DNA from 2 places in the Thioclava sp. PTB-PU3-1 genome. Region 1 is predicted to be linked to the other one. Evidence: riboswitches for the same ligand, from Rfam matches in the RefSeq annotation. Region 1 holds a riboswitch; the other holds the start of a gene.
The links. A riboswitch is a leader RNA that binds a small molecule or an ion and turns the genes downstream of it on or off. The one in region 1 is predicted to bind cobalamin.
Positions count from the first base shown of each region.

Region 2: another riboswitch for cobalamin. It lies ahead of ACZ7GB_RS17880 (TonB-dependent receptor plug domain-containing protein); the one in region 1 lies ahead of nrdH (glutaredoxin-like protein NrdH).

Region 1 covers NZ_JBVNVL010000001.1:66,197-72,473, reverse strand. The annotation lists gene ACZ7GB_RS00365 (amino acid ABC transporter permease) at 1-183, shown strand, start outside; gene ACZ7GB_RS00360 (amino acid ABC transporter ATP-binding protein) at 180-965, shown strand; gene nrdF (class 1b ribonucleoside-diphosphate reductase subunit beta) at 988-1,977, opposite strand; gene nrdE (class 1b ribonucleoside-diphosphate reductase subunit alpha) at 1,986-4,145, opposite strand; gene nrdI (class Ib ribonucleoside-diphosphate reductase assembly flavoprotein NrdI) at 4,127-4,549, opposite strand; gene nrdH (glutaredoxin-like protein NrdH) at 4,565-4,786, opposite strand; cobalamin riboswitch at 4,882-5,076, opposite strand; gene ACZ7GB_RS00335 (homocysteine S-methyltransferase family protein) at 5,154-6,203, opposite strand.
Region 2 covers NZ_JBVNVL010000008.1:85,257-91,533, reverse strand. The annotation lists gene ACZ7GB_RS17885 (ABC transporter substrate-binding protein) at 1-522, opposite strand, end outside; gene ACZ7GB_RS17880 (TonB-dependent receptor plug domain-containing protein) at 626-2,449, opposite strand; cobalamin riboswitch at 2,587-2,780, opposite strand; gene ACZ7GB_RS17875 (DUF475 domain-containing protein) at 2,810-3,856, opposite strand; gene ACZ7GB_RS17870 (DUF1499 domain-containing protein) at 3,970-4,395, opposite strand; gene speB (agmatinase) at 4,392-5,363, opposite strand; gene ACZ7GB_RS17860 (SLAC1 anion channel family protein) at 5,561-6,277, opposite strand, start outside.

The DNA of each region.
Region 1 (6,277 bases):
ATCACCGTGCCGGAACTGTTTCAAGCGGCGCAACGGATCGTGGCGACCACCTATGAACCTCTCGTCCTCTATGTCGAGGCGGCGCTGATCTATCTCGCGCTCTGCTCTGTCCTGTCGGCGCTGCAGGGGCGGCTCGAACGGCGCCTCGGCCAATATGGCGGCTTTCTGGAGGAACGCACATGATCGAGCTGTCCAACATCACCAAGCGGTTCGGCGAGAACGAGGTCCTGTCGGGGATTTCGCTGTCTCTGCCAGAGGGCTCCGTGACCGCGTTGATCGGCCCCTCGGGCGGCGGCAAGAGCACGCTCTTGCGCACGATCAACCTGCTGGAGGTGCCCACGAGCGGAACTCTCGCCATCGGCGACGCCTCGGTGACGCTGACCGAAGGCGGCAAGCTGTCGCGCGCCCAGATCCAGAGCATCCGGCAACAGACCGGCATGGTGTTCCAGAATTTCCAGCTGTTCCCGCATCGCACGGCGATTGAGAACGTGATGGAAAGCCTTGTGACCGTGCAAAACTGGCCTGCCGCGAAAGCCCGCGAGCGGGCGATGTCGCTGCTCGAGAAGGTCGGCATGGCGCATAAGGCCGATGCCTGGCCCGCGACGCTTTCGGGCGGTCAGCAGCAGCGGATCGCGATTGCGCGCGCGCTGGCGCCGTCGCCCAAGGTGCTGCTCTGCGACGAGCCGACCTCGGCGCTCGATCCGGAACTGGCCGCCGAAGTCGTGGACGTTCTGGCGCAGCTTGCCCGCGAGGGCACAACGATGGTGATGGCGACGCACGACCTGCGGCTGGCCTCGCAAATCGCCGAGACCGTGGTGGTGCTGGAAAGCGGCGGTGTGGTCGAGACCGGCCCGGCGCGGCAGGTCTTCGATGCGCCCGAGCGCGAGCGCACCAAGCGGTTCATCGCCACGCTGAAATCGGGCGGCGAGACAGCGCCGTCTGATACCGACCCGCGCCCCGTCTGAGGCGCGGTCCGCCGGCAGGGCTTCAGAACGCCCAGTCCTCGTCCTCGGTCGCGACCGCCTTACCGATCACATAGCTCGATCCCGAGCCCGAGAAGAAATCGTGGTTCTCGTCCGATCCGGGCGAAAGCGCGGCGAGGATCGCGGGGTTCACGCGGGTGGCCTCGTCGGGGAACAGCGCCTCGTAGCCGAGGTTCTGCAGCGCCTTGTTGGCGTTGTAATGCAGGAAATGCTTCACATCCTCAGTCAGGCCCAGACCGTCGTAGAGTTGCTCGGTATAGCGGCCCTCGATGTCATAGAGGTCGAACATCAGCGAGAAGGCGAAATCCTTGATCTCGGCACGCTCGGCCTCGGTCACATGCTCCAGCGCGCGCTGGAACTTGTAGCCGATGTAATAGCCGTGGATCGCCTCGTCGCGGATGATCAGGCGGATCAGGTCGGCGGTGTTGGTCAGGCGCGCGCGGCTCGACCAGTGCATCGGCAGGTAGAAGCCCGAATAGAACAGGAAGCTTTCCAGAAAGACGCTCGCCACCTTACGTTTGAGCAGGCTGGCGGTCGCGTCATATTCGTCAAGGATCAGCCGCGACTTCGCCTGCAGATGCGGGTTCTCCTGCGACCAGCGGAAGGCCTCGTCGACCTCGGCCGTATTGCACAAAGTCGAGAAGACCGAGGAATAGCTGCGCGCGTGCACCGCCTCCATGAAGGCGATGTTGGACAGCACGGCTTCCTCGTGAGGCGTCGCGGCATCCGCCATCAGCGCGGGCGCGCCGACCGTGTTCTGGATCGTGTCCAGCAGCGTCAGCCCGGTGAAGACCCGGATCGTCAGGGCCTGCTCATCCTCAGTCAGCTGCGACCAGCTTTGAATGTCATTCGACAGCGGTACCTTCTCGGGCAGCCAGAAATTCGACGTGAGCCGGTTCCAGACTTCGAGGTCCTTGTCGTCCTGAAGGCGGTTCCAGTTGACGGCACGCGGAACGGGGCGCGGAACGGGGCGGGGCGTGTGCAGATCTTTCATGGCGGGCCTCACAGGGAACAGGATACGCAGCCCTGCACCTCGGTCCCCTCAAGGGCCGCTTGGCGCAGGCGGATGTAGTAGATGGTCTTGATGCCGCGCCGCCATGCGTAGATCTGGGCGCGGTTGATGTCGCGGGTCGTGGCCTCGGCGGGGAAGAACAGCGTCAGCGACAGGCCCTGATCGACATGCTCGGTCGCCGCCGCGTAGGTGTCGATGATCGCCTCGGGACCGATCTGATAGGCGTCGCGGTAGAACTCCAGATTGTCGTTCGTCATGTAGGGCGCAGGGTAATAGACCCGGCCGATCTTGCCTTCCTTGCGGATCTCGATCTTCGCGGTGATCGGGTGGATTGAGGCGGTGGCGTTGTTGATATAGCTGATCGACCCGGTGGGCGGCACGGCCTGCAGGTTGCGGTTCCACAGGCCGGTTTCCATCACGCGCTCGCGCAGGGCGGCCCAGTCGTCGCGCGAGGGCAGGGTGATCCCGAAGCGGTCGAACAGGGCCACGACGGTGTCACTCTCAGGCAGCCAGTCGCGGGTCACGTATGTCTCGAAGAAGCTGCCATCGGCATAGGCAGAGGCCTCGAACCCCTTGAAACTGCGCCCGTGCTCCACCGCCAGCCGGTTCGATTCCGCCAGCGCGTGATAGGCCACGGCGGCGAAATAGACCGAGGTGAACTCGATCCCCTCGGGGCTGCCGTAATGGATGCGTTCGCGGGCGAGGAAGCCGTGCAGGTTCATCTGGCCCAGACCGATAGCGTGGCTTTCCTCATTGCCCCTGCGGATCGAAGGCACCGCGTTGATCGCGCTCATCTCCGACACCGCCGAGAGCGCCCGGATCGCGGCGCCGACGCTCGCGCCGAGATCGCCGCCATCCATCACCTTCGCGATGTTGAGCGAGCCCAGATTGCACGAGATATCGGTGCCCATCTGCGCATAGCCCAGATCCTCATCGAATTCCGAAGGCTCGGCCACCTGCAGAATCTCCGAACACAGGTTCGACATGGTGATGCGCCCCGCGATCGGGTTGGCGCGGTTCACCGTGTCCTCGAACATGATGTAGGGATAACCGCTCTCGAACTGGATCTCGGCCAGTGTCTGGAAGAAGGCGCGGGCGTTGATCTTGCGTTTGCGGATGCGCGCGTCGTCGACCATCTCGTGATATTTCTCGGTCACGGAAATCTCCGAGAAGGCGCAGCCATAGACCCGCTCCACGTCATGGGGCGAGAAGAGATACATCTCCTCGTTTTTCTTCGCGAGCTCGAAGGTGATATCGGGGATGACCACGCCGAGGCTCAGCGTCTTGATCCGGATCTTCTCGTCGGCATTCTCGCGCTTGGTGTCGAGGAAGCGCAGGATATCGGGGTGATGGGCGTGCAGATAGACCGCGCCCGCGCCCTGACGCGCGCCCAGCTGGTTGGCGTAGCTGAAACTGTCTTCGAGCAGCTTCATCACCGGGATCACGCCGGAGGACTGGTTCTCGATCCCTTTGATCGGCGCGCCATATTCGCGGATATTGGTCAGCATCAGGGCCACGCCGCCGCCGCGTTTCGACAGTTGCAGCGCCGAGTTGATGCCGCGCCCGATGCTTTCCATGTTGTCTTCCAGTCGCAGCAGGAAACACGACACGAATTCTCCCCGCGCCTTTTTGCCCGCATTGAGGAAGGTCGGCGTCGCGGGCTGGAAACGGCCCGCCAGCATCTCCTCCATCAGCCGCATCGCCAGCGCCTCGTCGCCACGCGCGAGCGTCAGCGCGACCATCACTACCCGGTCCTCGTAGCGTTCGAGATACCTCTGCCCGTCACGGGTCTTCAGTGTGTAAGAGGTGTAATATTTGAACGCGCCGAGGAAGGTCGGAAAGCGGAACTTGGCCGCGAAGGCCGCCTCCCAAATCGCGCGCTGGAAGTTGCGCGAATACTGATCGAGCACGGCGGCGTCGTAATAGCCTTCCTCCACCAGATAGCCGAGCTTTTCATCCAGCGAATGGAAGAACACCGTGTTCTGGTTCACATGGCGCAGGAAATATTGCCGCGCCGCCATCCGGTCGGCGTCGAAGCGGATATTTCCTTCCGCGTCATAGAGATTGAGCATCGCGTTGAGCGCGTGGTGATCAAGCCCCGCGAATTCCGAGGCCGCAGCCCCGCTCGGTGTCACGTCGCTGTCGAGCATTCCTGCCTCCAGAAGGTTTCGAGACCCGCGCGCACGCGGGCGATGTCACTGTCCGTGCCTGCCAGCTCGAACCGGTAGAGCACGGGGATATTGCATTTGCGCGCCAGCAGATCGCCCGCGCAGGCGAAGAGCGCGCCGAAGTTGCGATTGCCGCTGGCGATGACGCCGCGCAGGCCCGCGCGGCGGGTGGGATCGTTGAGAAAGGCGATGACCGGTTTCGCGACCGCGCCGCGCCCCTTGCCGTCGGCATAGCTCGGGCAGATCAGGACGTAGGGGCCGGGCGGGCTTGGCATCTCTGCTTCCGCCGAGAGGGGCAGGCGCTGCGCGGGCAGGCCCAGCCGCTCCACGAAGCGCTGCGTGTTCCCCGATGCCGAGGAGTAATAGATCAGCCGTGCCTGTCCCATGATCCGGGCCGGCGCTCAGCTGAGCTGTCCGATCATGTCGGGCCGGAAGCCCGCCCAGTGATCCTCGCCCGCGATCACGACCGGCGCCTGCCGGTAGCCGAGGTCCTGCACCATTTCCATCGCGGCGGCGTCCTCGGTGAGGTCGATCACGTCATAGGAGATCCCCTTGGCATCGAGCGCTCGGGTCGTCGCGGTGCATTGCACGCAGGCCGGTTTCGAATAGACGGTGATGGTCATGTTCTGTCCCTTTGTTTGCTGTCGGCAGCGCGGGACAAGGCTCGTGGGCAGGGCGGAACAGCGCACTGCCACGCGCCCGGGCCCTCCGCCGCGGTCGTCGTCTATCTGCTCTGGCAGGTCTCCTGGCTCGCGGCTCGAGCGCCTCTTGGTCCGTCTTCCCGGCGCATCGCACCAGTGACATTCGGACTTGAGGCTCGCCGCTTACAGTTGCGGGGGCAGCGCCGGAATTTCACCGGCTTCCCTCTTCGCCTGCGGAGTGACTCGCAGGAACCAAAGCAACATCATATTGGGTTAATGCGGTGGCGGCTGTCAATATATAGATTTCCCTGCCGCGCGAAATGCGCGCGCGACAGGGCAGCGTTAAGCCTCAGGCCCCGTCGCCAAGCGCACGGATATGCGCCGGAAGGCGGGCGCTCTGGCCATACATGAAGTGGTTTTCCATCCGCTCCGAGAAGCGGCTGGCCTCGGTCTCGCGGCCCACGGCTTCGGCCATTTCGCGGATATGCATCGGGCTCGCCCCGCAGCACACGCCGAGGTAATTCACCCCGATCGCCTGCGCCTCACGCGCGAAGGCGCCGATCTCGTAGCGGTTGCAGGCCAGCGGATCGAGCGCGGTCGGGAAGGTCCGGCCATGCGGCGAGGGGCAGGTGCAGCCGTTGTGATCGGAGAGGTTGAAGAAGGTCGGCTCCGCCTTCGTGGTCCGGTAGGGCACGGGCAGGGCGCCGACATGGCAGCTTACCGCCGCGCGCACCTTGCGCAGCCACGGCATCATTGTCTGCGGCCCGCGGAAGCAGTTCAGCCCGACGACATCGGCGCCCACCTGTTCGAGCTGCTGGCAGGTCTCGACGATGCCGACTCCGTCCATCATCTCGTTGCCCGCCATCGGCGCCAGCGTTAGTACCACCGGCAGCCCCGACGCCTTCGCCGCCTCCAGCGCGCACAGCGCCTCGCCCGCGTAGTAGAAGGTCTCGCCGATGATAATGTCAGCGCCTTCCTCGACCGCCCAGCCGATCATCTCGTCGAACATCGCGCGCACCTCGGCCTGCCGTGCCGGATCGGTCGGGTCCCAGATATTCGTGTTCGAGATATTGCCCGCCATCAGGTTGCCGGTCTTCGCATTGGCGACCTCGCGCGCGATCTTCAGCGCCGCGCGGTTGAGCGGCTCCAGAAGGTCTTCCTTGCCGATCACGCGCATCTTCTCGCGGTGGCCGTTATAGGTGAAGGCCTCGACGATATCGCTGCCGGCGCGCTGGAAATCGACATGTAGATTGCGCAGCGCCTGCGGGTATTCGAGCGCCACCTCGGGCACGAATTCCCCGGCGGTCAGATAGCCGCGCCGTTCCAGTTCGAACAGGAAGCCCTCGGCGCAGATTACCGGGCGCGCGTCGAGCAGACGGGTCAGATTGTTATCATTCATGGAGAGATCCTCTCAGTTCATCCATGACCATCGTTTGGAAAAGCCGAGCCTCACAGGAAACGGAGTGCCGTTTC
Region 2 (6,277 bases), on a different contig from region 1:
TTCCAGCGGCAACCGGCCGCCCCAGTCCAGCCCCGGCCCGCTGACGACATTCTGAAACCCTGCCATTTCAAGAATTTGCCCTTCAAGGGTCCGCGGCCCGTAGCCATAGCCCGAGGGCCCGATGATCGCAGCTTTCAGGTCCGGCGCGGGCGTCTTGATCGCCGCCAGCCGCGCATCGAAATCCGCGAGCATCTTCGCCGCGCGGTCAGGATGGCCAAGCAGCTTGCCCATCGTCTCGATCCGGCCTCGGATCTCGGGCAGCGAGGTGCCGGGCGGCAGTTGCTCGACCCGGATCCCGAGCGTGCGCAACATGCGGATCGTATCCGGGTTCGACCACGTATCGGCCAGAACGAGATCGGGGTGCAGAAACGAGATTTCCTCGGCACGTCCGTAGTTTACGGGCAGTTCTTCAGCCTGTTTCCAATGCACAGACATCGACGGATCGGTCGCGAAATGGCTGACCGAGACGATCTGCGACGGATCGGCCAGCGACAGCGCCAACTGATCCGTGCAGAGGTTCATGGACACGACCCGTGCAGGCAAATCGCGCGCAGGTTCCTCCGCCCATGCGGAGGAGGTCGCCGCCAAGGCGGCGAAAAGGGCGGCGCAAACCGCCCCTTTCAGATCAGAACCGCGCACGCAGCCCCACATAGGCGGCGCGACCCGAGGTGCCGTAGCCCGGCCAGAGCTGGTAATCGGTGTCGGTCAGGTTCTCGATGCGCAGATAGGCCTCTTTGTCATTGCCCAGATCGTAGGTCATCTGCGCGTTCAGCAGGCCGTAATCGGGCTGGCTCTGACGATCGGTGACCACGCGCATATCGGCGGCGAGCGTCAGCTTGTCGGTCACCTGCGCGTCGATCCCGGCGGTCAGCGTATGGCGCCCGAAGGCCGAATTCCACGTCGAGCCTGCGGACAGCCCATCCGGGTTCTTCGAGTCCAGATAGGTATAGCCGAGGCTGTAGTTGACGTTGTTGGAGATCGGCCCCTTCAGACCCAGCTCCAGACCCTGCCGCTTGGCGGTGCCCGAGGTCTGGTAGTAGCTGTAGGTCGTGTTGCTGTAGTCGATCAGGTCGTCCACCTCGATATGGAACAGCGTCGCGGTCAGCTTATGCGCACTGAAATCACGCTCGACGCCCAGATCGTAGCTCAGCGATTTCTCCGGCTTGAGATCGGGATTGCCCGCATAGCCGTCATAGAGCTCGTAGCCCGACGGCGCGCGGAACCCGTTGCCCACCGAGGCACGCAAGAGGGTCGCGGCATCGGCCTGCCAGGTAACGCCGAGACGGCCCGTGGTGTTGCCGCCGAAATCCGAGTGATCGTCATGGCGCGCCGAGGCGGTCACGTTCACCCCGTCCATCGGCGAGAAGGCATATTCGCCGAAGACGCCCGTATCCGCGGTCAGGACATCGCCCGTGACATAGGTGCCGGTATAGGTTTCCAGCGTGCGATCCGCGCCGAAGGTCACGCGGCCCGGCCCGAGATCGGTCGAAGCTTTCCAGTCGAGTTTGCGGCGTTTGCCCTCGTAGCCATAGTCATAGACCGGATACCAGCGCGAGGTCGTGTAATAGGTCAGACCGAGCTCGTGATCGAGCGGACCTGTCGTGAATTTCGCGAAGAGACGCCCGCCCCGCTCCTTGTGGACGGTGTATTCGTTGCTGTCCGTGGGCGGCGAGCTGAAGCCGTTGTCGAACTCGCCCCGGTCGTTCTGCGCGAAGCCGTTGAAGCCGATCAGCAGATTGTCGGAGATGCGCTTCTGCGCGCGCAGGCTCACGCGATCGGCGCGGTAGCCGTCTTTCTCGGTATTGCCGTTCTTCTTGTCGGCCGCCGAGAAACCAGCGGTGTAGACTTTCGACAGCTGGATCGCGAGCTCGTCGTCACCCTTCTTCCAACCGAAGTTATAGGCCGCATTCGCGGTGTGGTAGGAGCCGAGCTCGAGCTTTACGCTCTGGGTCACGCCATCCTCGGTCGGGCGCGGCGTGTCGAGGTTGATGACACCGGCGACCGCCTGCCCGCCATAGACCGCCGATTGCGAGCCGCGCATGATCTCGACCCGGTCGTAGTTGAACGTGTTGAACCGGCCCAGATCGGGCAGCACCTGCGGCGCGGACGGATCGGAGACGTCGATCCCGTCCACCATAACCTTCACGTAGTTCTGCGACACGCCGCGGATGGTGAAGCCGGTCTGCGCGCCCATCGGCCCGCGCGACAGGATGCCGACGCCCGGCGATTGCGCGATCAGATTGGCAAGGCGGGTCTGGCCCGAACGCTCCAACTCGTTGCGCGACAGCACGGTGACCGCCTGCGCGGTCTTGTCCGACGATTGCGGCTCGAGCGCACCGTGGTAGATCACGATCTCATCGAGTTGGTAAGGTTGGCTGTCTTGCGCAAGCGCAGGGGCTGCCAGCGCGGTGGTGAGCATCAGGCCCATGGTCAAACGGGTGCGGATCATATCCAATTCCCTCGTATCGCGACTCTGCGGTCGCGTGAACTTCGTATCGTAAGTCTTTGGAAATTTGGAATTTCCGCCGACGGTGAGAATGTCACCACTGACGGAAGACCGCCTCCGCTGCGCGCCCCGCACAGGCAGAAAGGATGAGCGCCTCGGCAGGTCTCCTGGCTCGCGGGTCTTGGTTTCGGCTGGCCTTCCCGGGTCTCCCCAGTGGCTCAGTCAGCCGTCACTCGCCGCTCACAGTTGCGGGGGCAGCCCCGGAATGAATGCACGCATCGCACCGGGTTCCCTTTTCATCCGCCAAGGCGGAACCGAAGTGCCCCTGCTGTGCCGCGCGCGCCGCAGTCTGTCAAGAAAATTTCAACTCTCGACGGCGGCTCTGCTGCGCCTGTTGAAGCGGATCGAGGACAGGAGCGCCAGCCCGATCAGCCCCGCCCCGATCAGCCCGGTAATCACCTCGGGCACTTCCACCAGCGTCTGCGCGAACATGACGACGGAAAGGATCAGGATCGACCAGAAGGCGCCGTTCTCGAGATAGCGGAATTCGCTCAGCGTGTTGCGCTCCACCAGCATCAGGGTCATCGAGCGCACATACATCGCGCCGATCCCCAGACCGATCGCGATCAGGAACAGGTTCTGGGTCAGCGCGAAGGCCCCGATCACCCCGTCGAAGCTGAAGGACGCGTCGAGCACTTCGAGATAGAGGAACGCGCCGAGGCCCGCCTTGGCCGTCTCGGCGGCGATATTCGTCCGGTCGAGCACGTGGCTCAGCACTTCGACCCCGAGGAAGGTCGCAAGCCCACAGATGGAGGCGAACATGAACTCGTCCTCACGCCCTTCGGGCAGGATCCAGGTAAAGGCCAGAATGACGAGCAGCACGAGCCCGATCTCGAGGCCGCGGATCGAGGCGAGCGCGCGCAGACGGCGCTCCAACGCTCGGATCCAGTCAACCTCTTTGCCCTCGTCGATGAAATAGGTGAGCGCGACCATCATCAGGAAAGCGCCGCCGAAGCCCGCGATCGACAGATGCGCGTCCTCGATGATCTCGGCATATTCCGCCGGATGTTTCGCGGCCAGTTGCACCGCTTCCCACGGTCCGATCCCGGCGGCGATCACGACGATCAGCAGCGGGAACAGGATACGCATCCCGAAGACCGCGATCAGAATACCCCAGGTCAGGAAGCGACGCTGCCATTTCGGCGTCATCTGGTGCAGCTTGTTGGCGTTGACGATGGCGTTGTCGAAGCTCAGCGAGATTTCCAGCACGGCGAGCACCGCCGTTATCATCAGGAAAGAGACCGCGCCGCCAAGCCCGCCGGTCTGGGCAAATCCCAGCGCGAACGACCCGACCAGCCCCGCGATAGTGACGGCGATGGCCCAGGAGAAATAACGGTACATGGTGGTCATGCTGGCTCCGGCTGCATGGAGCCTCACTTAGGCTCCGCCCCCTCTCTTCGCAAGGGAGCGCGCCGTCAGAGTTGATCGCTGTGACCCGGTGGGCGCGCCTCGGATCAGACCCGCTACAGCCCCGCCTCGTCGAGCCAGCCCATGATCCGGGCCTTGTTCACGCCGAGGTCGGATCTGCCGTAGACGAGATGGCCGCGGATTTGCAGCGTGTTGCCCTCGACCCAAAGCGTGGTGACGTCGGGAAAGCCGAAGAAGGCGGAGCGGGTGACATAGGCCACATGCCCCTCATCGACGCTGCCGGCCACCTGCTTCGTGCGCGCGGTGGCGCGGATGATCTTGTCGAGCGCGGCCATCTGCACCAGCGGATCGGAGACCTCGCGGGCCGCCTGAAACCCGCCTGTCTCGGGGTGATCGCCGGGCGCTTTCGCCAGCCCCTCGACCTTGTAGCGCGCAGGGTCAATCGGGGCGAAGCGCACCCACCCGTCGGCCACGGCAACCGCAGCCAGTCCAAGCGCGAGGATCGTCACGGCCCGGTTCATGCCGCGCCCTCCCGCAGCCCCCAACCGGCCAGCGCGATCAGCTCGGTCGCGACATGGGCGCCCGCGATGGCCGTCACGCCGGTCGGATCGTAGGGAGGAGAGACCTCGACCACATCGCCACCGATCAGGTTGATGCCCTTGAGCCCGCGCAACAGCTCTGCCGCCTGCCAGCTGGCCAGACCACCCCAGACCGGCGTGCCGGTGCCCGGCGCAAAGGCCGGGTCCAGCCCGTCGATGTCGAAGGTGATATAGCAGGGCTTGTCGCCAACGACCGCGCGGATGCGTTCCAGAGTGGCCTCGACGCCCTCGCGATGCACCGAAGGCGCGTCCACGATCGTCACGCCCAGCGTATCGGGATTGTCGGTGCGGATACCGACCGAGACGGTATTCTCGGCTCTCACGACGCCCGACTTGATCGCCTTGTAGAGGAACGTGCCGTGGTCGATCCGGTCCATATCGTCATCGGCCCAGGTGTCGGAATGGGCGTCGAACTGAACGAGCGCGATCTCCCCATGTTTGGCAGCCGCTGCGCGCAGGATCGGCAGGGTGATGAAATGATCGCCGCCCAGCGTGATCGGCACGACACCCGCCCCGAAAATCGCGCTCAGATGCGCCTCGATCCGGCCCGGCACTTCCGGCACATTGGCATAGTCGAAGGGCATGTCGCCGTAATCGACGATGGCGAGTTCAGAGAACGGGTCATAGCCCCAGCCATAGGGCGCGTCGAACGCCTGCAGCGTCGAGGCTTCGCGGATCGCGCGCGGCCCGAAGCGCGTGCCGGGGCGGTTCGTCACCGCCTGATCGAAAGGGATGCCGGTCACGGCGATCTGCGCGCCCGCGAGGTCCTTCGTATAGCGCCGCCGCAGAAAGCTGGTGGCCCCGCCGAAGGTGTTCTCGAAGCTCAGGCCACGTGCCTCTGCCCGCGTAAAAGCCTGATCCACTTGCGTTTTCGCATCTTCCAGAGCCATGATCGCCCCTCCTTTTCGCCCGCGAAATCTGCGCCAGCCCTCGCGGGAGGTCAAGCTGCCGCGCGAGGGGATGAGGGGCGCGTCCGACTTCCAGCGCTTGGGCATAGATCCGCCCGGGGCGACGAGCCCCGGCAGCGCCCGACCTCATGCAAAGACAAACGATCATCCCCTCGGGGGGGGGGGGGGGGGGCGTCCCCTCACTCCGGCTGACAAATCTCGCCGCGCAGGATCGCAAGCCCCGTGCGCCAGACGAGCCCTACGATCACCACGGCAAGGATCGCGAGGAAGGCCACCGCCATGCGCAGATGCGGCTCGGAATGGGCGTATTCGGCATGCAGGAAGGTCGCGATGGTCAGCGCCGCGATGGGGAAGCTCAGCGCCCAGAAGCTCATCGCGAAGGGCAGCCGCAGGATGCGCGGCAGCTGCACCGCGACGAGCGCGGCAAAGACATAGGCCAGCGACAGAAGGATATGCGCGAAGGGATCGACGCCGTGTCCGATCTCGGCCCCGGGCACGATCTGCTCGCCAGTCAGGCGCAGCCACGCGATGAAGGCCACAGCCGGCGGCGCGATCAGGATCACGAGCGTCGGCTGCAGCTTGCTCGGCAAGGGATCGTGAAAGATCAAACGGTTGAACACCAGCGTCAGCAGCACGAGCCAGAAGAGCATCCCGGCCGAGAAGAACAGCCAGCTGATCTCGATAAAACCGAGCTGCGCGCCCGCCACCGGCACGATCACATTGCCCACCGCCGGGATGAACCATGCCGGGTTCAACTGCCCGTGTTTGAAACTGCGCGTCCCGATCCAGTTGGTCACGACCGCGAGCGTCATGATCCCCTGCAGCGTCGTGCCTGCAAGCCACAGCAGAAGTGCAAGCGGGGTCGAGACCGTCAGCGCCCCGGTCGCCAGCAGCAA